DNA from 3 places in the Mesorhizobium sp. PL10 genome. Region 3 is predicted to be linked to each of the others. Evidence: predicted binding sites of a transcription regulator. Region 3 holds the regulator's gene; each other region holds the start of a gene.
What was found. Region 3 encodes LexA, which represses DNA repair genes until DNA is damaged. Its sites were predicted from a motif close to TGTTCNNNNTGTGTTCNG; they were not measured.

Region 1 (7,625 bases), on a different contig from region 3:
GCTTGGCGCCGTAGAGCGCCTTGTCTGCGGCGCTGAGCACCTTGTCGAATTTGGTGCCGCCCTCGCTGCCGAAGGCGTAGCCGGCGCTGACCGTGCAGGCCAGCAGTCGGGTCTCGGTGTCGATCCGTCGCGAGGCAAAACTGGCCCGGATGCGCTCGGCTATGAATTCCACCTTCTCAGGCAAGATGCGATCGAGGACCAGCGCAAATTCCTCTCCGCCCATGCGCGCGGCGATGTCGCCCGGCTGGAGATTGGCGGTCAAATCCTTGGCAAACAGTTTCAGCACCTCGTCGCCGGTGGCGTGGCCGAACTCGTCGTTGATGGCCTTGAATCCGTCGAGATCGAACACGATCACGGCGGTAAAGACGCCCACCGGCGTCTTGCCATGCAGGTCGAACAGAGCGCGTCGGTTGAGCAGGCCGGTCAGCGGATCGGTCAGCGCTTCGCGGCGGTGATGCTGCGCCAGGCGTCCCTGGTTGAGCGCCAGCGACAGCGCGCCGATGCCGGTCATGCAGGCGATGACGACGATCAGGCTGAGATCCTCGGCCCAGTTGCTTGGCGCATGGCCGAGCACCAGCCTGCCATCCCAGACGAGCACCCCGGAGCACAGCACGAAGGATATGGCAGTGGCTGTGTAGAGCCCGGCAATGCCGATGATCGGCGCCGGAAATTCGGTACGCCCCTTCCAGTATTCATAGGCTGTCGCAAACAGGAGCAGCGCGGCAAAGGCATTTTCCAGCATGAAGCCCAGCCCGTCATAGCCGAGCCCCATCGGCGGCAAGGCGATCGCCAGCGAGACACCGGCGCCAATGGCAATGCGCGGCAGCGGCGAGCGGCCGGTCGTGAATTGATGGGCGGCGCCCAGCATGGTTGAAAAGCCAAGCAGCAGGAAGGTGAAGGTGGCGAGGCCGAGCAGGCGTCCGGGCGTGTCGATATAGGCTTGGTAGGCCAAGACGTCGGCGACGATCAGAAGCACGCTGACCGCCCATGTCAGCAGGAATTTTTCCGAGCGCGCGGTCAGCCAGATGCCGAACAAAGTCATGCCGAGGCAAGCGGCGGAAAAACCGACAGCCAGCAGAAGCGAATTGTAGTCGAGCGACATGCCCTCGTCCTTGCTCGCGGCTACCTGTCGCGACGACGGGGCCCAACCGGATTTATGCAGCAAGGTGGTATCGATAAGGTTACGATGGGGCGGAAGATATCACGCTTCGGTTGTTTGGAGCAATTCTGGGTTGAAGCGCTGTTGCGCGTTCGGACGTTCGGAATCGCATTAACCCAAAGCAGGAGAGCGGTTCGCCATTTTCACGAGGGGCGAACCGTTCAGCCGATCAGCTTACCCGCTTCATCAGAGCCATGGCGCCGAACGGCGCGCGCACCTTGCCCTCGGTGATGAAGTAGGCGAACACGTCGCGCGGCTTCACCGGCGCGTCGAAAGCCGGGTCGGCCCGCCGCAGATCGGCCGGCTGCTTGCCTTCCGCCCAAGTTTTCATCCGCGCCGCCCATTCGTCCAGCCCTTTCGGCGTATAGCAGTCGGGATTGTCGTCCGAGCCCGACTGCAGCCGCGCGTAGACGAAGTCGCCGGTGATGTCGGCGATATCAGGGTATTTGGCATGGTCGGCATAGACGATCGCCGCCTTGTATTTGCGAGCGAGTGCGGCAAATTCCGGCACGATGAAACTGTCGTTGCGCACCTCGAGCGCATGGCGCAGCGCCACCCCGTCCTGTTTTTCCGGCAGCAGTTTCAGGAAGGCCTCGAAATCGTCGGGATCGAATTTCTTCGTCGGCGCGAACTGCCACAGGATCGGCCCGAGCTTCTCGCCGAGTGCCGCGACGCCGGAGCCTAGGAAGCGCGTTATGGATTCGCCGGCTTCGCCGAGCACGCGCCGGTTGGTGACGAAGCGATTGCCCTTCAGCGAATAGACGAAACCGTCCGGCGCTTCGCTCGCCCATTTGATGAAGGTCGGTTCCTTGAAGCTGGAATAGTAGGTGCCGTTGACCTCGATGCTCGGCACCTGCCGGCTTGCATAGTGCAGTTGCTTGGCCTTCGACAGTTTGTCGGGATAGAAGGACGTATCCCAGGGTTCGAAAGTCCAGCCGCCCATGCCTGAGCGGATTGTCCCGGATTTGCTCATAGTCGTCCTCCCGAGTTCAGAAAAATCAGGCTGCCGTGCTCTCGCTGACCGGCTTGGCCATGTCGACCACCGTCCATCCCGGCCGGTGGGGATTGGCCCGGCGGCCGGTCTCGCGAAAGCCATAGGCGGTATAGATTGCAATGTTCCGTTCCATGCGCGAATTGGTGTAGAGCCGCACCTCCGGCACGCGCCACGATCGCGCCTGCTCCTCCGCGAAGTCGAGCAGCGCAGTGCCGAGTTTCCTGCCCTGGAAGGCGGGGAAACCGCGACGCTGAAGATCATCGCATGATCGGGATGCCGCTCGACGACGATCAGCCCGGCGAGACCCGAGCCACGCTCCAAGAGCCAAACCTCGCCGCGTTCGATGCGCGGGGCATAATCTTCGGTGACCGGGATCGGCGGGGCGCCTAGCAGGGGCGTGTAGTGCTCATAGGCGGCCTGCGTCAGCGAGACGACTGCGTCGAGATCACCGGCAAGCGCCTGTCGGAATGTCATTCAAAACTCCCCAGGCGCTCGACCGGTCTGTCTACTATTCCGCGGCTTCGCGCTTGCCCCCGGGGCGCCGTTCCAGCAGCTCCTTGAGGAACTGCCCGGTATAGCTGCGCTTTTCGCGCACGATGGCTTCGGGCATGCCCTGGGCGACCAGCTCGCCGCCGCCGTCGCCGCCTTCGGGGCCGAGATCGAGCACCCAGTCGGCGGTCTTGATCACTTCGAGATTGTGCTCGATGACCACCACCGTGTTGCCCTGGTCGACCAGTTCGTGCAGCACTTCCAAAAGCTTAGCGACATCGTGAAAATGCAGGCCGGTGGTCGGCTCGTCCAGGATGTAGAGCGTCTTGCCGGTCGCCTTGCGCGACAATTCCTTGGCGAGCTTGATGCGCTGCGCCTCGCCGCCGGACAGCGTCGTCGCCTGCTGGCCGATATGGATGTAGCCAAGGCCAACCTGCTTCAGCGTGTCGAGCTTGTCGCGCACGCCGGGCACGGCGGCGAAGAAGTCGACGCCTTCCTCGACCGTCATGTCCAAAACGTCGGCGATCGACTTGCCCTTGAACACGACGTCGAGCGTCTCGCGGTTGTAGCGCTTGCCGTGGCAGACATCGCAGGTGACGTAGACGTCGGGCAAAAAGTGCATCTCGATCTTGATGACGCCGTCGCCCTGGCAGGCCTCGCAGCGGCCGCCCTTGACGTTGAACGAGAACCTGCCCGGCTGATACCCGCGCGCCTTGGCCTCTGGCAGGCCGGCGAACCAGTCGCGGATCGGGGTGAAGGCGCCGGTATAGGTGGCCGGATTGGAGCGCGGTGTGCGGCCGATGGGCGACTGGTCGATGTCGATGACCTTGTCGAGGAACTCGAGGCCCTCGATGCGGTCGTGGTCGGCCGGATGTTCGCGCGAGCCCATGATGCGCCGCGACGCCGCCTTGAACAGCGTCTCGATCAGGAAGGTCGACTTGCCGCCGCCCGACACGCCGGTGACGGCGGTGAAGGTGCCGAGCGGAATTTCGGCGGTCACGTTCTTCAGATTGTTGCCGCGCGCGCCGACGATCTTCAGCCGGCGATTCTTCTTCGCCTCGCGCCTGACACCAGGCGTGGCCACTTCAAGCGCGCCCGACAGATACTTGCCGGTGATCGAGTTGGGGTTGGCCATCACCTGCTGCGGCGTGCCCTGGGCGATGATCTCGCCGCCATGAATGCCGGCGGCCGGCCCCATGTCGACGACATAGTCGGCATGCAGGATGGCGTCCTCGTCATGCTCGACGACGATCACCGTGTTGCCGATGTCGCGCAGGTGCTTCAGCGTGTCGAGCAGGCGCGCATTGTCGCGCTGGTGCAGGCCGATCGACGGCTCGTCCAGCACATAGAGGACGCCGGTGAGGCCGGAGCCGATCTGCGAGGCCAGGCGGATGCGCTGGCTCTCGCCGCCCGACAGCGTGCCCGAATTGCGCGACAGCGTCAGATAGTCCAAGCCGACATCGTTGAGGAAGCGCAGCCGGTCGCGGATTTCCTTGAGCACCCTGACAGCAATCTCGTTCTGCTTGTCGTTCAGTTGCGCCGGCAGGTCGGTGAACCATTTGTCGGCGCTGCGGATCGACTGCTCGGTGACCTCGCCGATATGTTTTCCGGCGATCTTGACCGCTAGCGCTTCCGGCTTCAGCCGGTAGCCTTTGCAGGCGGGGCAGGGCGTCGCCGACATGAAGCGCTCGATCTCCTCGCGCATCCAGGCGGATTCGGTTTCCTTCCAGCGCCGTTCCAGATTGGGGATGACACCTTCGAACGTCTTGGTCGTCTTGTAGGAGCGGAGACCGTCATCATACTGGAAAGTGACCTCGCGCTCGCCGGTGCCGCGCAGCACGGCTTCCTTTGCCTCTTCGGTCAGATCCTTGAACTTGTCGCCGAGCTTGAAGCCGTAGGCCTTGCCCAGCGCTTCCAGCGTCTGCGCATAATAGGGCGAGGTCGACTTCGCCCACGGGCTGACGGCGCCATCGCGCAGCGAGACGTTCTCGTCGGGCACGATCAGGCTGGCGTCGATGGCGCGCTGGCTGCCGAGACCGTCGCAGGTCGGGCAGGCGCCGAATGGGTTGTTGAACGAGAACAGCCTGGGCTCGATCTCCGGAATGGTGAAGCCGGACACCGGGCAGGCGAATTTTTCGGAGAACAGGATGCGCTCATGCGTCTCGTTCTTCGACTTGTTGACGGAGTCCTCGCCGGTCTGGCTGGCGTCGAGTGGGCGGTCGGCGAATTCTGCCACCGCCAGCCCTTCGGCGAGCTTCAGTGCGGTTTCGATGGAATCGGCCAGCCGCGTCGCCAGATCGCCGCGCACGACGATGCGGTCGACGACGACGTCGATGTCGTGCTTGTATTTCTTGTCCAGCGCCGGCACGTCGGCAATCTCGTAGAAGACACCGTCGACCTTGACGCGCTGAAAGCCCTTTTTCTGCAGCTCCAGCAGTTCCTTGCGGTACTCGCCCTTGCGGCCGCGCACGATCGGCGCCAGCAGGAACAGCCGCGTGCCTTCCTCGACCGCCAGCACCCGGTCGACCATCTGGCTGACCGTCTGGCTCTCGATCGGCAGGCCGGTGGCCGGCGAATAGGGGATGCCGACGCGCGCGAACAGCAAGCGCATATAGTCGTAGATCTCGGTAACGGTGCCAACCGTCGAGCGCGGGTTCTTCGACGTGGTCTTCTGCTCGATGGAGATGGCAGGCGACAGGCCGTCGATCTGGTCGACATCAGGCTTCTGCATCATTTCGAGGAACTGGCGCGCATAGGCCGACAGGCTCTCGACATAGCGACGCTGGCCCTCGGCATAGATGGTGTCGAAGGCGAGCGACGATTTGCCGGAGCCCGACAGGCCGGTCATGACGATCAGGCTGTCACGCGGCAGGTCGAGATCGACATTCTTCAGATTGTGTTCGCGTGCACCGCGAATGGAAAGGTATTTATGGTCGGCCATCGCCGGTCGCCGCCTCAAGTCTGGTATCAGTGGGATCGGCGGGGTTATCCCGGCCACCCCCTATGTAGGTATTTTTGCCGCCACGTCGAGAGACGTCACACTTCTCGACCAAAGTCGTTTAACCGTCTTTCTCCCACAGGGGCAAGCGGAAAGAACAAAGGCCGAACACGCTCCTGACAAAGCTGTGCAGAAACCTGACAAGGGTGTTTCAAAAACTGACCCTGACGTAAGCTCCCGGCGATCACATTTTTCGGTAACCGGCTATTCAACGGTTGACGTCACCGACTCAGGGGCGCAGTGTCCAGAAGTCAACGAAGCCGGCCGTCTTTCGATGGCCTCGCCGCCCACAGGCGCCTGCGAGACGCCGCAGGTTTTGCGATTTGCGCTTCGGACGACACAGTCGCAACGGACATAGGAGCGGAGCATGACGCCACCGGATAGTCCTTTGAGGCTCCACATCTCGTTGGAGCCGCGGCGGGCATAAGTGCCAGGGTTCAGCGTTTTCGCCACCCGACAAACCGTGACCTGCCGTATCACACCAAAATCAGAGACGGATAGTCGGATCGTCGGCTGAATGCCGCGAAGCATCCGAGACAAAAGTCGGTATAACACTACCGGCAAGTTGGATCTGGAATCCAAAAAAAGCCCCGACCGTTTGCGGAAGCGACGGCGGGGCTGTTTGTTTGTGCGGCTTACCGAGGCAGCCGACGAGGGTCGCTCTGTCGCCGGCACCCTATCGGTTGGAAGGCTTGTTCGCACCCACCCCGACATCGACAGTGATGCTGCCGGAAATCCTGACATCGGTGTCGCCGATCTTGAATGTGCCGTTCTCGCCGGAGGGCAGCACGTCGTCGGGCTCGGGCTGCGGCGCCGGCTTGGCAATGCGGTAGTCGCCGGTCACGCCGGGCAGGGCGCCTTTCGACGACTTGGACGTGCTGTCCCCGGCAAGAGCCGCGCTCGCGGTCACGGCGGTGATCACGATGGCTGTCATCAGTCTGTTCAGGCGGTAGCGCATCGCTGGACTATAGTGTCGCGCCCAATGCGAGGCCAGACCGGCGGCGTCGAAATTGACACGACGCCGGCTCGCGTTCAATCCGGCGATCAGGCCGCCGCCTGCTTGCGGGTGTCGAAAACATGGTCAACGAGGCCCCAGTCCTTGGCCTCGCGCGCGGTCATGAAGAAATCGCGGTCGAGCGTGCGTTCGACCTCTTCATAGGTGCGTCCGCAATGCTGCGCGTAGAGCTCGGTCATGTGCCGCTTGGTGCGCAAAATGCCTTCGGCATGGCGCTGGATGTCGGAGGCCTGGCCCTGGAATCCACCCAGGGGCTGATGCAGCACGATGCTGGCATTGGGCAGGGCGATGCGACGTCCCGGCGTTCCCGCCATCAGCAGGAACGAGGCCATCGAGGCGGCAAAGCCCATGCACACCGTCGACACCGGGCAGCTGACATATTGCATCGTGTCGTAGATGGCGAAGCCGCTGCTCACCACGCCGCCCGGCGAGTTGATGTAGAGCGAGATCTCCTTGTCGGGATTGTCCGATTCCAGCGACAGAAGCTGGGCGCAGACCAGCGCCGACATGCCGTCATTGATCTCGCCGTTGACAAAGATGATGCGCTCGCGCAGCAGCCGCGAGAAAATGTCGAAGGCGCGTTCGCCGCGGCTCGATTGCTCGATCACCATCGGCACCAGATTGGCAAAGCCGCTCATCCCATTGTCTCCGTTCGTTTTTCTCTAGATCAAGCTGCGCGCAGCAACAGGCGCGGCGCGTTCGCGGCGATAGGTAGCGTGGGCTTGTCTGCGCGGAGCGAAAGCCGGCAACTGCCGCCCGCCATCGCAACCGCAGGCGTTGCCGCCTGGACGAAGCCGTCATGGACGATGCGCAGATGCGTGCCGTCGGAAACGGTGCGGGAAAGCGTGAAGGTGACGATGCTGTCCAGCCCATTGGCATTTCTGGTTTCGGACCGCTCGCGCCAGGAATAGCGCAGCAACCGCCCCGGCTCGGCATCGAGCACTTCGCACTCGATCGGCGCGTCCGGTCC
Region 2 (7,625 bases), on a different contig from region 3:
CGCGAAAAGAACAGCCATTTGTCGATGCGCTGACGACCTTCAGCAACCATCGCAGCGCGCCTGAGCCTACTTCTTCAGCTGATCGCGCAAGGCGGCGAGCTTGGCGAAGGGCGAATCCGGATCGAAGCGCACGGGACGCTCCTCGCGCGGCTTGGGCTGGAAGGCCGGCTTGCCGCCTTGCGAGCCGCCCTTGCCTTCCGACCTGCCGCCTTTCCAGTCTGGGCGGCCTTCGCGACGCTCGCCTTGCAGCTTGCCGTCGCGGCGCTGTTCGCCTTCGGCCTGCGGCTTGGGCTTGAACTTCGAACGGTCGAAGCGCGGCTTGGCAGCACCGTCGCGCTGGTCGCGCCGGCCCTGATAGGCCGGCCGTTCGCCGGTTGCGGGCTGTCCGCCGGCAGCGTCGGCAGGCGCATCGGTGCGGGCAGCCTGGCCGTTGCGCGGACGATTGTCCTGGCGGTTTTCGTGCCGATGGCGTGGGCGCTGCTCAAAACGGCCCTGCCGCCACAGCAATATCGGCTTTGGTTCTTCAGCCTCTGGCGCGGCTTCGCCGGCAGCAGCTTCCGCCACGGCCGCTTCGGCTGGGGTCACTTCGGCTGTAACTGAGGTTTCGGCGGCGGGTTCTGGCGATGCGGCCTCGACGGCTTCCGCTTCCGCCTCGACCGCTGCAGGCGGAACTTCGGCAACTTCCGCTTCTGGCTCAACTGCGGGTTCCGCAGGTGTTTCAGCCGCGGCTTCCGCCGCCAGAGATGTCTCGTCCGTAACTTCGGCAGGCGGCTGAGCGTCTTCAACAGCCTCCGCTGCCACTTCGGCAACGGGCTCCTCAGCTGTAACCTTAGTGACGGCAGTCGGTTCAGAACCGTCGACCGGCGCTTGGGCGACAGCGTCAGTTGCGGTGGCTTCCGCCGCCTTGGCCTGTTCGGCCTTTGCAGCCTCGTCCGCTGCCAGCTTGGCCGCTGCGGCTTCCCGCGCTGCATTGTCCTGCGCTTCCAGCCGCGCCTTCACCTCTGCGGGCGGTTTCGGCTCGGCGCGGTAGCCGAGACCCTTTAGGATCTCTTCCATGTCGTCGGCGGTTGCGCCCAGGATCGACATCATCGGCGGCGTCACCATGAAAGACTGTCCGTCATAGGCGCCGTCCGGGCGCTGTCCGAGGCCGGGCTTCCAGTTGGTCGCCGGGCGGATCAGGTCGGCCAGCCGTTCCAGAATGTCGATGCGCACGGCGCGGCGGCCGAGATTGCGGTAGCCGGCGAGCTTGTAGAAAGTCTTGTCGAAAGCCGGGTCGATGACCACTGAGGTGCGGCCCGAGGCCAGCGCGTGCACCACGTCGCCGAAGCCAGGCTTGTCCTTGCCGTCGTTCTTCAGCGCCCACAAAAGTGTGATCAGCCCGGCCGGAGCAGGCTTGATCAGCGCCGGCACGAAGACATGGTAGGCGCCGAAGCGCACGCCGAGCCGACGCAAGGCGGCGCGTCCCTCCTGATCGAGCGACTTCATCTCCTCGGCGATGTCGCGGCGGTTGATGAGGCCGAAATGTTCGACGAGCTGGAAGGCGATGCCGCGGCCGATGCCGGTGATCTGCTCGGCATTCTTCAAGTCGACCAACGGCTTCAGCAGGGATTCGATCTGGAAATTGACGAAACGCTCGGCGCGCGCGGCGACCTTGTCGCGGGCCGGGCCGGTCAGCTGCTCATCGGCCAGAAGCACCAGGCGCGGCTTCAGCGCGTCTTCGCCCGCAACCAGCGTGCCGATCGGTGCGCCGATCCAGCGCAGCGTGCCGTCGGAGCCGAGCGCGAGGTCGCCATTGGCGCAGGCGCCGAAACGGTCGGCGCGCGCCTCGAACTCGGCGGCCAGTGCTTTTTGCGCCGCCGTGCGCACGGCCTTGGCGTCTTCGCCGCCAGCGCTCTGGTCGGCGGTGAAGCGGAACCCTTGCAACTCGCCGACATGATGGCCTTCGACAAGGACGGTTCCGGTAGGACTGATTTCGGCTTCAGGCATTGTATTTTCTCTAAGGCGCCGCATGAGGACGGAAGTCCTGCGGTCTACAAACCGTTTCGTCAACCGCTCATGCAGCGCATCCGACAATCTGTCTTCGATTTCGCGCGTCTTTTCCTGCCAGTGTGCCTGATCGGCCAGCCAGCCCGGCCGGTTGGACACGAATGTCCAGGTGCGGATCTGGGCAATCCGGTGCGACAGCGTATCGATATCGCCTTCGGTCGTGTCGGCCCTGCGCACTTGCTCGGCCATGTAGTTCTCGTCGACATGGCCGTGTTTGGCGAGGTCCGTATAGATCGAGGCGATCAGGTCGGAGTGCTGGGCAGGTGCGATCTTTCGGTAATCGGGCAGCGCACAGGCTTCCCACAGCAGCGCCACGCGCTTGGCATTGGTGGCGAGCGCGCGGATGTCCTCATCGCGGGAGAGATGTTCGAGCGCCTGCGCATCGACCGCCGGCAGCGCCCGTGTCAGGCCTTCGACCGGTGCGTTGGTCTCGATCGAGCGCTTCAGCGCATCGAGGTTGGCGAAATCGAAATGCGCGGTGCGCCATTGCAGCACCTTCACCGGATCGAATTCATGGCCTTCGATGCGCTTGACCAGGTCCTCGTCCAGCGGATCGACCTGGCCGGTGACGCCGAAGGTGCCATCGCGCAGATGCCGGCCGGCGCGGCCGGCAATCTGGCCGAGCTCGGCCGCCGTCAGATTGCGGTACTGGTAGCCGTCGAATTTGCGGTTCTGGGCAAAGGCGACATGGTCGAGATCGAGATTGAGACCCATGCCGATGGCGTCGGTGGCAACGAGATAGTCGACATCGCCCGCCTGGAACATTGCCACCTGGGCGTTGCGGGTGCGTGGGCTGAGGGCGCCCAGCACGACGGCGGCGCCGCCTTGCTGTCGGCGGATCAGTTCGCCGATGGCATAGACCTCGTCGGCGGAGAAGGCGACGATCGCCGTGCGCCGGGGCAGCCGGGTCAGCTTCTTCGAGCCGGCATAGGCCAGGTGTGACAGCCGAGGCCGCGTCACCACAGAGACGCCCTTCAACAGCCGTTGCAGGATGCCGTGCATGGTGGCCGCGCCAAGCAACAGCGTCTCCTGGCGGCCACGCAGGTGCAGGATGCGGTCGGTGAAGATGTGGCCGCGTTCGAGGTCACCGGCAAGCTGCACCTCGTCGATGGCGACGAAGGCAGCGTCGGTTTCGCGCGGCATGGCCTCGACGGTACAGACCGAATATTTCGCGCCGGGCGGCTGGATCTTTTCCTCGCCGGTGATCAGCGCCACTTTGTGGGCGCCGACCTTTTCGCAGACGCGGGCGTAGACTTCTCGCGCCAGAAGGCGGAGCGGCAGGCCGATGATGCCGCTCTCATGCGCGACCATTCGCTCGATGGCGAGATGGGTCTTGCCGGTGTTGGTCGGCCCCAGCACGGCGGTCACGTCGCGGCCCGACAGGATCAGCGGCTCGGTGTGTTTCGGCTGGATGTTCATCGGCCCGGAAATGAGGCTTTCTGCATCGTGTTGTCGGGAGCGCGCCTCGCATGGCGCGTATGACAGGCGACACATAGGGACTTCGGGCGCGAAGCGAAAGCGGAATGTTCCGGCCGGCAGTTCTGGAGTTTCTTTCTAGCCCCGGATTCTCTTCCGATTAACAGTTGGAACGAGTCTGGAACGAAACGGCGACGAATCAGTGACTCCAGCAGATTCAGCTTTTGTTCACGGCTACATGTGGATTTTGTAACCGGGAGTCTCACCACATGCTGAATCCCTGAAACTGGCCCGATTCATGCAAGGCGAGCGTTCGCGTTAACCTTCGTCGGCGAAGCCTCGTCGCGCTCCAATCGGTCGCCGTCAAGGTTATGAAATTATTGACTTTTCCTAACCGGCCTTAACCATTTGGCTGGTGGGCTTGGGTCTTCGTCGTTAACGTTCCGGTCAAAGCCGGAACGAATCGGCGACGAATTGGCGATGTGGGGATTTTCCCGTTTTGTTCACCCCAACATGTTGTGTTATGCACAGCTTGTCCACCGAGAATTCACAGCTTGTGACGCGGGTTTCGCACAGGCGGAGCCAGAGCTGTTAATCTTTGCGTGCCGGAACAGCACAAGTGATCAGCTTACAGTCGTCGGCCTGGCCGACTTTCAGGCCGCCGCCGCTCCGGTGACGTAGCGCTGCAAGGTCGGGCCGATGCTGGTGATGATTTCATCATGCGACAGGGCAACGACCGGTGGAAGCTGCAGCAGATAGCGGCAGGTCGCCAGGCCAAGCAATTGGCTGGCGACAAGTCCGGCGCGTCGGCCGGCGTCGGCAGGGTCGCCGAACGCCGCAACGACCGGTCTCACCTGCGTAGCGAAGATCTCCCTAACTTTGTCGGCGGCAAATTCGTTCGATGCTGCTGAACGCAGCAGGATGACCATGCCGGTGGCGTTGACTGAGCCTTCCCATGTTCGAAGGAAGCGTCGGATAATTGCATCACCGATCGAGCTTTCGTCGGTCACTTGGGTTGCCGGCAGTTGCAGGTCGAACAGCGCTGCCCTGGCGAACAGTTCATCCTTGCTGTGGAAGTAGCGGATCACCATTGCCGGATCGATCGACGCGCGTGCGGCGATGTCACGGATCGAGGCGCCATCATAGCCATGCTCGGCGAAAAGCTGTCTGGCGGCGTCCAGGATTTGTGCGCGGGTACGGTCGGATTTGCTGGGTTTCTTAGGCTGATTCGTAATCATGAGAATTCATATGCCAACGACTGTTGACAAATTCAAGCGCTCAAACTAAAAGTCACCAAGCGTTGACAAATGGAGCCAGAAAATGCTGCCCGATACCACCGAAGTCCTGATCATTGGCGCCGGCCCAACTGGCCTTGGGCTGTCAATTGCTTTGCATCAGGCAGGCGTCGACCATGTGCTGGTCGACCGTCTCGCCGAAGGCCTCAACACCTCACGCGCCGGCGTGATCCATGCGCAGACGCTGGAAACACTGAAGCCACTCGGCGTCACCGGGCGCCTGGTCGAACTCGGATTGAAGCTCGACAATTTTGCCATCCGCGACCGCGACCGGACGCTGGTCAATCTCAACTTCGCCGGTCTGCCCACAGCATATCCCTATGTGCTGATGATCCCGCAGAACCTGACCGAGAAGGTGCTGGCCGAACGCATTGCTGCACTGGGTGGCAGGATCCATCGCGGCGTCGAGGCGAAAGGGGTAACGCAGGATAAGGACGGAGCACGTGTTACTCTTGTCCAGAACGGACGTGAAAGCACGATCGCGGCACGCTACGTCGTCGGTGGAGACGGCATGCATAGCGTGGTCCGCGACGCTGCGGGCATCGGCTTCGACGGTGAGGCCTATGACGGGTCCTTTGTTCTCGCCGACGTCCGCCTCGACTGGCCGCTCGGCCCGACGGAAGTCTCGCTGCTGTTCTCGCCGGGCGGGCTGGTCGTCGTCGCGCCGCTGCCGGACGGGTCCTACCGCATCGTCGCGACCATGGATGAGGCGCCGGAGCGGCCTGGCATCGCGGACGTCCAGGCGCTGCTGGACAGCCGTGGCCCTTCCGCCAGCAAGGCGCGGGTTCTCGATCTAAGCTGGAGCACGCGCTTCCGCGTCCATCACCGCATCGCCAAATCCTATCGCAAGGGGAACCTGTTCGTGATGGGCGATGCCGCCCATGTGCACAGCCCGGCCGGTGGTCAGGGGATGAACACCGGACTGATCGATGCCGTGGTGCTGGGAGAACTGCTTGGCGATGTGATCAACGGCATCCGCCCTGAAAGCGAGCTCGACCTCTACGAGACGCTTCGCCGCCCGGCGGCGAAGGAGGTGATCGAACTGGCCGGCCGGCTTACCGGCATGGCGCTGACGCGCACCCCGTTGAGGCGCTTCCTGCGTAACCTCGTGCTTGGTTTCGTCAACATCAACCCGATCGCCAAGCGCAGGATTTCGCTGAAGCTGTCAGGTCTCAGCAGGGCCGATATGGCGAGGCTGCCGGCGCCGAAGCAGCCCGGCATGCGCAAGCCGTCGGCGAAGCGCGAGTTCAAGCTGGTCGCCTGAACCGACACGCATCACGCTCTAAACAAAAGTACCGGCGAAGACGCCGGCACTTTGCGCTCGGGCCGTGCGATTCGGTCAGACGAAGTACTGGCCGCCATTGGCGGTGATGGTTGAGCCGGTGATGAAACCGGCGTCTTCGGAGGCGAGGAAGACGACGCAACGCGCGATCTCTTCCGGTTCGCCGAGGCGGCCGACAGGGATCTGCGGGATGATGCGTTCGTTGAGCACCTTCTCGTCGATCGCCTTGACCATCTCGGTGGCGATGTAGCCTGGGCAGATGACGTTGACGGTGATGCCCGCGCGGGCACCTTCCTGCGCCAGCGCCTTGGAGAAGCCGATGTCGCCGGCCTTGGCGGCGGAATAGTTGACCTGGCCGGCCTGGCCCTTCTGGCCATTAATCGAGGAAATGCTGATGACGCGGCCGAACTTGCGGTCGCGCATGCCGCCCCACAGCGGGTGAGTCATGTTGAAGACGCCGGAGAGGTTGGTGTCGATGACTTCCTTCCACTGCTCGCGCGTCAGCTTGTGGAACATGGCGTCGCGGGTGATGCCGGCATTGTTGACCAGCACCGAGACCGGGCCGAGATCGGCCTCGACCTGCTTGATCCCGGCGGCGCAGGAATCGTAGTCGGCGACCGACCATTTGTAGGTCTTGATGCCGGTTTCGGCGCTGAATTTCTTCGCCGCCTCGTCATTGCCGGCATAGTTGGCGGCAACGGAATAGCCGGCGTTCTTCAAAGCGATCGAGATCGCAGCACCTATGCCGCGCGAGCCGCCGGTGACGATTGCTGTTTTGGACATGTGTTCTCCTCCCGTTGGTCGGAGGAGCGAATAGGGAATAGCGAATAGCGAGTAGGGATTTGATCTCCCGTCGCGCCGACGCAGTTCTCCCCTATTCGCTACTCCCTATTCGCTATTCAGATTGCTTCCACGCACAGCGCCACGCCCATGCCGCCGCCGATGCAGAGCGTGGCGAGGCCTTTCTTGGCGCCGCGGCGGCGCATCTCGAAGACCAGCGTGTTGAAGACGCGCGCGCCCGAGGCGCCGATCGGATGGCCGATGGCGATCGCGCCGCCATTGACATTGACGATGGACGTATCCCAGCCCATGCCCTTGTTGACCGCGCAGGCCTGTGCGGCGAAGGCCTCATTGGCCTCGACGAGGTCGAGATCCTTGACCGACCAGCCGGCCTTCTCCAGTGCCCGCTTCGAAGCGGGAATAGGTCCGGTGCCCATGATCGCGGGATCGACACCGGCGGTCGCCCAGGACGCGATGCGCACCAGCGGGGTGATGCCGCGCCGCGATGCCTCGGCCTCGGTCATCAGCAAGGCGCCGGCAGCGCCGTCATTGATGCCGGAAGCGTTGGCGGCGGTCACCGTGCCGTCCTTGTCGAAGGCCGGCTTCAGCTTGGTCATGGCGTCGATTGTGGCGCCGTGACGGATGTATTCGTCCTGATCGACAATGGTGTCACCTTTCCTGCCCTTGATGGTGACGGCGACGATCTCGTCGTTGAACTTGCCGGCCTTCTGCGCGGCCTCGGCCTTGTTCTGCGAAGCGAGCGCAAACTGGTCCTGGTCGTCGCGGGTGATCTGGAACTGGCGGGC
Region 3 (7,625 bases):
GGATGCCGGCATCGCCGTCGATGAAGGTGATCGCCGACTCGCAGCTTGCCGTCGAGGTAAAGCCGGGGTCGTAGGTAAAGGCGCCGGTGGTGTTGTAGAGCGCACCGATATCGATGACGTCAGGCCCGACCGAACCGCTTCGCACCTTGAGTTCGTGCGTCTTGCCGGCCAGTTCGAGCGTGGCAGTCGACGGATGCGTCTTGCTGCCGGTGTCCAGTTTTGTCGCAGCTTCGCTCATTCTCAAACTCCTTCATCTTCCTTATGCCGGCAAGGCAAGTCCTGCAAACGACACGTCGAAATCACCGGAATGCGCGAACTCGCCACCGCATTTTGGGAGGTGCGTGCCAGATTGGGCCAGGGCCTAATGTTGCACTGCGAAACGCGCCTTTCAATGCCAATCTTCTTGGGCCAGTTCGCTCCTAATCGATTTGATCCGCAATCCGCGCCAGGCTTTCCTCGCGGCCGAGCACGGCAAGCACGTCGAAAACGCCGGGCGAGGTGCTGCGGCCGGTAAGCGCGGCTCTCAGCGGCTGGGCCACGGCGCCGAGCTTGTGGCCGCCGGCCGTCGCGAACTCGCGCACGGCGGTTTCCGCCGCAGCGGCTGTCCATTCGCCGGAAACGGTCTGCAAGGCCGCGTGCGCGCCGCGCAGGATCGTACGCGCATCGGCACTGAGAAGTGCCGCCGCCTTCTCGTCGACCGGCAGCGGCCGCTCGACGAACAGGAAGCCGGCGCCATCGACCAGCTCCACCAGCGTCTTGGCGCGCTCCTTCAGGCCCGGCAGGGCGGCCAGCAGCTGCGCCTTCCTCTTATCGTCGAGGCGGGCGGCAAGCGCCGGGCCGCCTTCGAGATAGGGCAAAGTGGCGATGAAGATGTCGAGCAGCTGGACGTCGTCCATCTTGCGCATATGCACCCCGTTCAGCGCATCGAGCTTGGCGAAGTCGAAGCGCGCCGCACCTTTGTTGACGTCGCCAATATCGAACCATGCGATCATATCCTTGATCGACATCACCTCGTCGTCGCCATGGCTCCAGCCGAGCCGTGCCAGATAGTTGAGCAGCGCCTCAGGCAGATAGCCCATGGCACGGTAGGCCTCGACGCCGAGCGCGCCATGCCGCTTCGACAGCTTGGCGCCATCGGCGCCGTGGATCAGCGGGATGTGCGACATGGACGGCACCTCCCAGCCCATGGCGTTGTAGATCACCGTCTGGCGCGCCGCATTGGTCAGATGGTCGTCGCCGCGGATGATGTGGGTGACTCCCATGTCATGGTCGTCGACAACGACAGCATGCATGTAGGTCGGAACACCGTCCGAACGCAGGATGATGAAATCGTCGAGATCCTTGTTGGGGAAGCGCACCTCGCCCTGCACGCGGTCATACACCACGGTCTCGCCCGAGATCGGCGCCTTGATGCGAATGGCGCCCTTGACGCCGGCAGGAGCCTGTGAGGGGTCGCGGTCGCGCCACGCGCCATTGTAGCGCGGCGGCAAGCTCTTGGCGCGTGCCGCCTCGCGCATCGCCTCGAGCTCTGCAGGCGTCTCGTAGGCGTAATAAGCCTTGCCCAGACGCACCAGTTCCTCGGCCACCTCGCGGTGGCGCGGCGCGCGCTCGTACTGTGAGACGGCCTCGCCATCCCAGGAAAGGCCAAGCCAGGTCAACCCATCCAGAATGGCTTGGGTTGCCGCGGCGCTGGAGCGTTCGCGGTCGGTGTCCTCGATGCGCAGCGCCATCGTGCCGCCGGTGTGCTTGGCGTAGAGCCAGTTGAACAGCGCCGTGCGCGCACCACCGATATGCAGGTAGCCGGTGGGCGAGGGGGCAAAACGGGTGACGACCTTGTCGGGCATGGAACTCTCGGAAAGGGCTGGAAAGCAGGGCATGATCGCGCGGACTTTCGCGCTTTGCGCGTTCATGTAGCATAGGAGGTCTGGGGCGCAAGGGGCAGACCCGATGGCTGGACGTAGCTGGGGCGCGAGGGAAGGCGAGGGCGCTGAAGCAAGCGTCAGCGAACGCTCTCTGTTTGCCGATACTCCCTATGCCGAGCCGATGCCCGTCGCGTTGCCCGAGACGCGACCTGGCGTCCGGCCCTTGTCTCCGGATGACGCGCCATCAGCGCCTGTCGCCGTGCCTGGAACTGGCGTCCGTCTGGGCAGACTGCTCCGCCGTCCGTCATGGCCCGCAATCCGCCGCAGCGTTGCGGTGGCCGCCGGCACGGAACTCGACCGTGGCGTTGCCTTCCTGCTGGTGCCGGTCTTCCTGGCGGCCGGGGTCATTGTCTATTTCTCGCTGGCCAGCGAGCCAGGCTTTGCCCAGCCAATCGCCATTGTGGCGTTGGCGACATACTGTGCTGTCGCCACGCGATCCTGGCAAAGGACGCATCTGTGCTGCATGGCTACGATGCTATGCGCGTTGGGCGTGGTTGCCGCCAAGGTCGAGACCTGGCGCGCCGGAACGCAGATGCTGGGCTCCGAGATCCAGACACGGTTGACCGGGCGCGTTGTCAGTCTTGAAGACATGGAGAACGGCCGCGTCAGGCTGACGCTCGACGTGATTTCCACCGCTCACCCCAAGCTGCGCTACGCGCCGGAGCGGGTCAGGCTCTCGGCGCGTAGGATTCCGTCCGATATGACGGCAGGCTCCCTGGTGACCGGCTATGCCAGGCTGTTGCCGCCGACGGGTCCGGTGCGGCCTGAGAGCTACGATTTCTCCTTCGACAGCTATTTCAGCGGCATCGGCGGCAGCGGCTTCTTTCTCGGCAATCCCAAAACCATCGCCGCGCAGGAACCGCCGCGACTGACTGCACGGCTCTCTTCCGCGATTGAGAATGCGCGCGAAAACATTGCCGATCATATCAGGGGCAAGATCGGCGGGGCCGAAGGCGAGATTGCCGCAGCGCTCATTGTCGGCGTGCGCGCCGGCATTCCGGACGAGGTCAACGAAGCGATGCGGCGCACCGGCATCTACCACATCATCTCCATTTCGGGTCTGCACATGGCGCTGGTCGCCGGCACCATCATGGCGTTGCTGCGTGGCGCCTTCGCACTGTTTCCCGATTTCTCCTCGCGCCGGCCGGTGAAGAAATATGCGGCCGCCGTGGCACTCGTCTCGATCGCCGCCTATCTCGTCATTTCAGGCATCGTGGTCGCCGCAGAGCGCAGCTTCATCATGCTGGCGGTGATGCTCATCGCAGTGCTGTTCGATCGTGCCGCGCTCACCATGCGCAACCTGGCAATCTCGGCCATCGCCGTCATCCTGGTGTCGCCGCATGAGGTTGTCGGCCCGAGCTTTCAGATGTCGTTTGCCGCCACCGCCGCCCTTGTCGGCGCCTATGCCGGCTGGGCCGACTACCGCGCCGACAAAGTGAGAACGCCGCCGGCAAAGCGCTCCCTTGTCGGTTTTCTGTCGCAAAGATTCTTGGCTGGCATGGGCGGCCTCGCCATGACCTCGATCATTGCCGGCAGCGCCACGTTGCTGTTCGCGATCTGGCATTTCCAGCGCGTGTCGCCGCTCAGTCTGCTCGCCAATCTCATTGTGATGCCGATCGTATCGCTGGTTGTCATGCCATTCGGAGTGCTCAGTGCGCTGGCCATGCCGTTCGGCGCGGACGGGCCATTCCTCTATGTGATGGGCAAGGGCCTGACGGCAATGATCGCGATCTCTGCCTGGATCTCCGAGCGTTCGCCGCTCGATGCCGTCGGCCTGATCTCCATCCAGTCCGTGTTGCTGGCAACGGTCGCACTGGTCATCGCAACCATGGCCACAACCTGGCTGAGGCTGGCGGCCGTACCTTTCGCGCTGGCTGGTCTGTTGACGGTGCCGCAGGTGCACACGCCCGATGTGCTCATTTCCGAGGATGCGCATCTGGTGGCTGTGCCGATCGGTGGCGGCGAGCTCGCTCTCAACCGGGACCGCGCAAACGAATTCACCACCGACAACTGGAAACGGGCGCTGATGGCCGAGACCATCATTCAGCCCGAGACATTTGAGACGGGAGACAGGCGGTTCGATCTCGATCCGCTCGACCTGCCGCCCGGCTCACCCTTCTACTGCACAGGCGATCTCTGCATTGCCCGGCACCCGTCCGGAGCCATTGTCGCGCTTGCAAAAGACCGCAAAACAGCCCGGCCAGCCTGCGCTTTCGCGAGCCTGATCGTCATCGACGACGCCACCGCCTACAATCCGTGCCGCGACCCGTTGGTTCTGGTCGTGACCAAGAAGCAGCTTGCCCGCGATGGTAGTGCCGCCGTCTTCTTCGATCCGCAATCGGCCGCGACAGCCCCAACCATTCGCTTCGCCGTCGACAAACCCTACCGTCCCTGGCACGAGCAACGCCACTTCTCACGCGAAGCACGCGGCCTGCCGCCTTACAAGCAGCGCGAAAAGTACAAACCTAAACCGGCTCAGTAACGCCTGATCAGCCCGACCAGTTTGCCCTGCACCTTGACCCGATCCGGTCCGAAGATGCGGGTCTCATAGGCCGGATTGGCGGCTTCCAGCGCGATCGAGGCGCCCTTGCGGCGAAAGCGTTTCAGTGTCGCTTCCTCGTCGTCGACCAGCGCCACGATGATCTCGCCGGGGCTGGCGGTGTCGGCATTGCGGATGATGACGGTGTCGCCGTCGAAAATGCCGGCCTCGATCATCGAGTCGCCCTTGACCTCGAGCGCGTAGTGTTCGCCGCCCATGATCATGTCGGGCGGCACCGAGATCGAATGCGTCTGGTGCTGGATGGCGTCGATCGGCACACCGGCGGCGATCCGGCCCATAACCGGGATCGACACCGCCGAAACCGCGTCGTCATTGCCGGCAGACATCGAACGCGAGGGCGAGGCCGGCTTGATCTGGCGGCCGAGACCCCCCTGGTTCTGACCGAGGCTGCCCTGGATAACGCTTGGTGAGAACTTTTTCGCCGCATTGAGGCCGGGTGCAATCGAGTCTGGCAGCCGCAGCACTTCCAGCGCGCGCGCCCGGTTCGGCAGCCGGCGAATGAAACCGCGCTCCTCCAGCGCCGTGATCAGGCGGTGAATGCCGGACTTGGAAGCGAGATCGAGCGCCTCCTTCATCTCGTCGAAAGACGGCGGGATTCCGCTCTCCTTCAGGCGTTCATGAATGAACATCAGGAGTTCATGTTGTTTGCGCGTCAGCATCGCGGCCCCCCACGGGTTCTGAAACCAGAATCAGAAAAAACAAACCCAGAACAAACACTATCTGTTCCAGTTGTGTTCCGCAACCTTTTAAAGTTTAATGAATGTGTTGACGTTTTGTTCAGCGTAACATCAGCACGCTGCAGGCGGCGCCCGCGGCGGCGGCTGGAGCGAAGGGCTCGCGCACGATCAAGCCGTTGGCGTCGGCCAGCATTCGCAGCATCGACGAATCCTGGATGCCGAACGGCGTTGCGACAAGTGCGCCGGCTTCTTCCGTGATCACGGCGCGCACGTAGTCCTGCCTGAGATCGTTGGCCGGCATCGCGGCGCCGAGCTGCGCCTGCCGCATATCCTGCCGATGGGCGCGGCCACCCAGCTGCGCCAAAAGCGGTTTCAGGAACAGTTGCGAGCAGACCAGGCTCGCCACCGGGTTGCCGGGCAGGCCGATGCATCTGATGTCGCCGAGACGCCCGAACATCAGCGGCTTGCCCGGGCGCATGGCAAGCTTCCAGAAATCGAGCTTCATGCCTTCGCCGGTAAGCACGTCGTGCACAAGGTCGTGGTCGCCGACCGAAGCTCCGCCGAGCGTGACGATGACGTCGGCCTTTGCCGCGACTGCCTTCTGCACCAGTGCTGCAATCGCCTCCCTACGGTCGGCCGCGATACCGAGATCGAGAGCGCGCGCGCCGACCGATTGCGCGGCGGCCGCGACGCCATAGGCGTTGGACGAGATGATCTGGTCGGGGCCAAGCGCGCTGCCCGGCGGCAGCAACTCGTCGCCGGTGGCGATGATGGCGACTAGCGGCCGTTGCACCACATTCACCATCGGATGGTTGGCCGATGCCGCCAGCGAAAGTGCGGCCGGATCGAGCACGCGGCCTTTCTCCAGCAGGACGTCACCTTGCGCAAAATCCAACCCGCGGCGGCGGATGTTGCGTTCCTTTGCCGTCGGCTCGGTGACCTCGACCTGGCCACCGCCGAGATCCCTGACATTTTCCTGGATGACGATGGTGTCTGCGCCTTCAGGCAGCGGCGCGCCCGTGAAGATGCGCACGGCCTCACCCTTGCCGACAGTGCCGTCAAAGCCGCGCCCGGCAGGCGCCATTCCGATTACAGAAAGCCGCGCCGGGGCGGATGCCACATCCTGCGCCCGGGCCGCATAGCCGTCCATGGCGGACGCGTTGAAAGGCGGCTGGGTGCGCAGCGCTACGACTGACTCCGCCAGCACCCGGCCGGCCGCATCCGCCAGCGCGACGCTTTCACCCCGCAGCGCCGCAGCGCCGTCGAGGAGGCGTTGAAGCGCCTCGGCGACCGGAACCAGCGCCATTTACGAACCCGCCTTGTAGTCGCCGGACTTGCCGCCGGTCTTTTCCACCAGCCTGATGCCGGAGATGACCATGGCGCGGTCGGCCGCCTTGGCCATGTCGTAGATCGTCAGGCAGGCCACCGATGCAGCGGTCAGCGCCTCCATCTCGACGCCCGTCTTGCCGGTGACGCGGGCGAGCGCGGTGACCCTTAGGCCGGGCAAAGCGGGATCCGGCTCGATGTCGATCGACACCTTGGTCAACAGCAGCGGATGGCAGAGCGGAATCAGCTCATGCGTCTTCTTGGCCGCCATGATGCCGGCGATGCGCGCTGTGCCCAGCACATCGCCCTTCTTGGCGTCGCCATCGAGGATCATCTTCAGGGTTTCAGGCCGCATCGAGACAAAGCCCTCGGCGATTGCCGTGCGCGTCGTCTCGTCCTTGCCGCCGACATCGACCATGTTGGCCTCGCCCTTGGCGCCGAGATGGGTGAGGGCGGCTGTCATCGTCAGGCTACCTCGGCTGTCGCCTTGCCTGTCAAAAGCAGGCGCGTTGCCGCGGCGACATCCTCTTGCCGCATCAGGCCTTCGCCGACAAGGAAGGTTTCGATGCCGGTCTTTTGCATCCTGAGGCAATCGTCGTGGGTGAAAATGCCGCTTTCGCTGACCAGCAATCGGCCGCCCGGCACCATCGACGCCAGCCGCTCCGAGGTTTCAAGGCTGGTCTCGAATGTTCTCAGATTGCGGTTGTTGATGCCAATCAGCTGCGACGACAGTTTTACCGCGCGCTGCGTCTCGGCCTCGTCATGCACCTCGATCAGCGCATCCATGCCGAGTTCGAATGCGGTCGCTTCCAGTTCGCTCGCCAAGGCATCGTCGACGCTGGCCATGATGATCAGGATGGCATCGGCGCCCCAGGCGCGTGCCTCGTAGACCTGATAGGGGTCGAACAGGAAATCCTTGCGCAGCGCGGGAAGCGACACCGCCTTGCGCGCGTTGGTGAGAAATTCCGGCGCGCCCTGGAAGGATGGCGCATCGGTCAGCACCGAAAGACAGGCGGCGCCGCCTTTCTCATAGGCCCGGGCCAGCGCCGGCGGGTCGAAATCGGCGCGGATCAAGCCTTTGGACGGGCTCGCCTTCTTGATTTCGGCGATCAGCCCGAAACTGCCCGATCTGCGCTTCGC

Region 1: a site for LexA is predicted at 5,734-5,751, ahead of uvrA (excinuclease ABC subunit UvrA). Genes of this name have one in related genera too.
Region 2: a site for LexA is predicted at 3,631-3,648, ahead of ACWGTO_RS00985 (helicase-related protein). Genes of this name have one in related genera too.

Annotation. Positions count from the first base shown of each region.
Region 1 is NZ_JBSKBR010000010.1:255,220-262,844, forward strand. Features, by position in the region: gene ACWGTO_RS18600 (GGDEF domain-containing protein) at 1-1,102, opposite strand, end outside; gene ACWGTO_RS18605 (DUF72 domain-containing protein) at 1,329-2,132, opposite strand; partial or broken gene ACWGTO_RS18610 (GNAT family N-acetyltransferase) at 2,158-2,627, opposite strand; gene uvrA (excinuclease ABC subunit UvrA) at 2,662-5,583, opposite strand; gene ACWGTO_RS18620 (hypothetical protein) at 6,317-6,574, opposite strand; gene ACWGTO_RS18625 (ATP-dependent Clp protease proteolytic subunit) at 6,685-7,293, opposite strand; gene ACWGTO_RS18630 (SRPBCC family protein) at 7,323-7,625, opposite strand, start outside.
Region 2 is NZ_JBSKBR010000001.1:201,584-209,208, forward strand. Features, by position in the region: gene ACWGTO_RS00980 (RNA-binding S4 domain-containing protein) at 1-50, opposite strand, end outside; gene ACWGTO_RS00985 (helicase-related protein) at 67-3,465, opposite strand; gene ACWGTO_RS00990 (TetR/AcrR family transcriptional regulator) at 4,116-4,700, opposite strand; gene ACWGTO_RS00995 (FAD-dependent oxidoreductase) at 4,783-6,021, shown strand; gene phbB (acetoacetyl-CoA reductase) at 6,097-6,822, opposite strand; gene ACWGTO_RS01005 (acetyl-CoA C-acetyltransferase) at 6,939-7,625, opposite strand, start outside.
Region 3 is NZ_JBSKBR010000006.1:83,301-90,925, forward strand. Features, by position in the region: gene gltA (citrate synthase) at 1-238, opposite strand, end outside; gene gltX (glutamate--tRNA ligase) at 420-1,844, opposite strand; gene ACWGTO_RS11775 (ComEC/Rec2 family competence protein) at 1,948-4,404, shown strand; gene lexA (transcriptional repressor LexA) at 4,398-5,141, opposite strand; gene ACWGTO_RS11785 (molybdopterin molybdotransferase MoeA) at 5,260-6,465, opposite strand; gene moaC (cyclic pyranopterin monophosphate synthase MoaC) at 6,466-6,948, opposite strand; gene trpC (indole-3-glycerol phosphate synthase TrpC) at 6,951-7,625, opposite strand, start outside.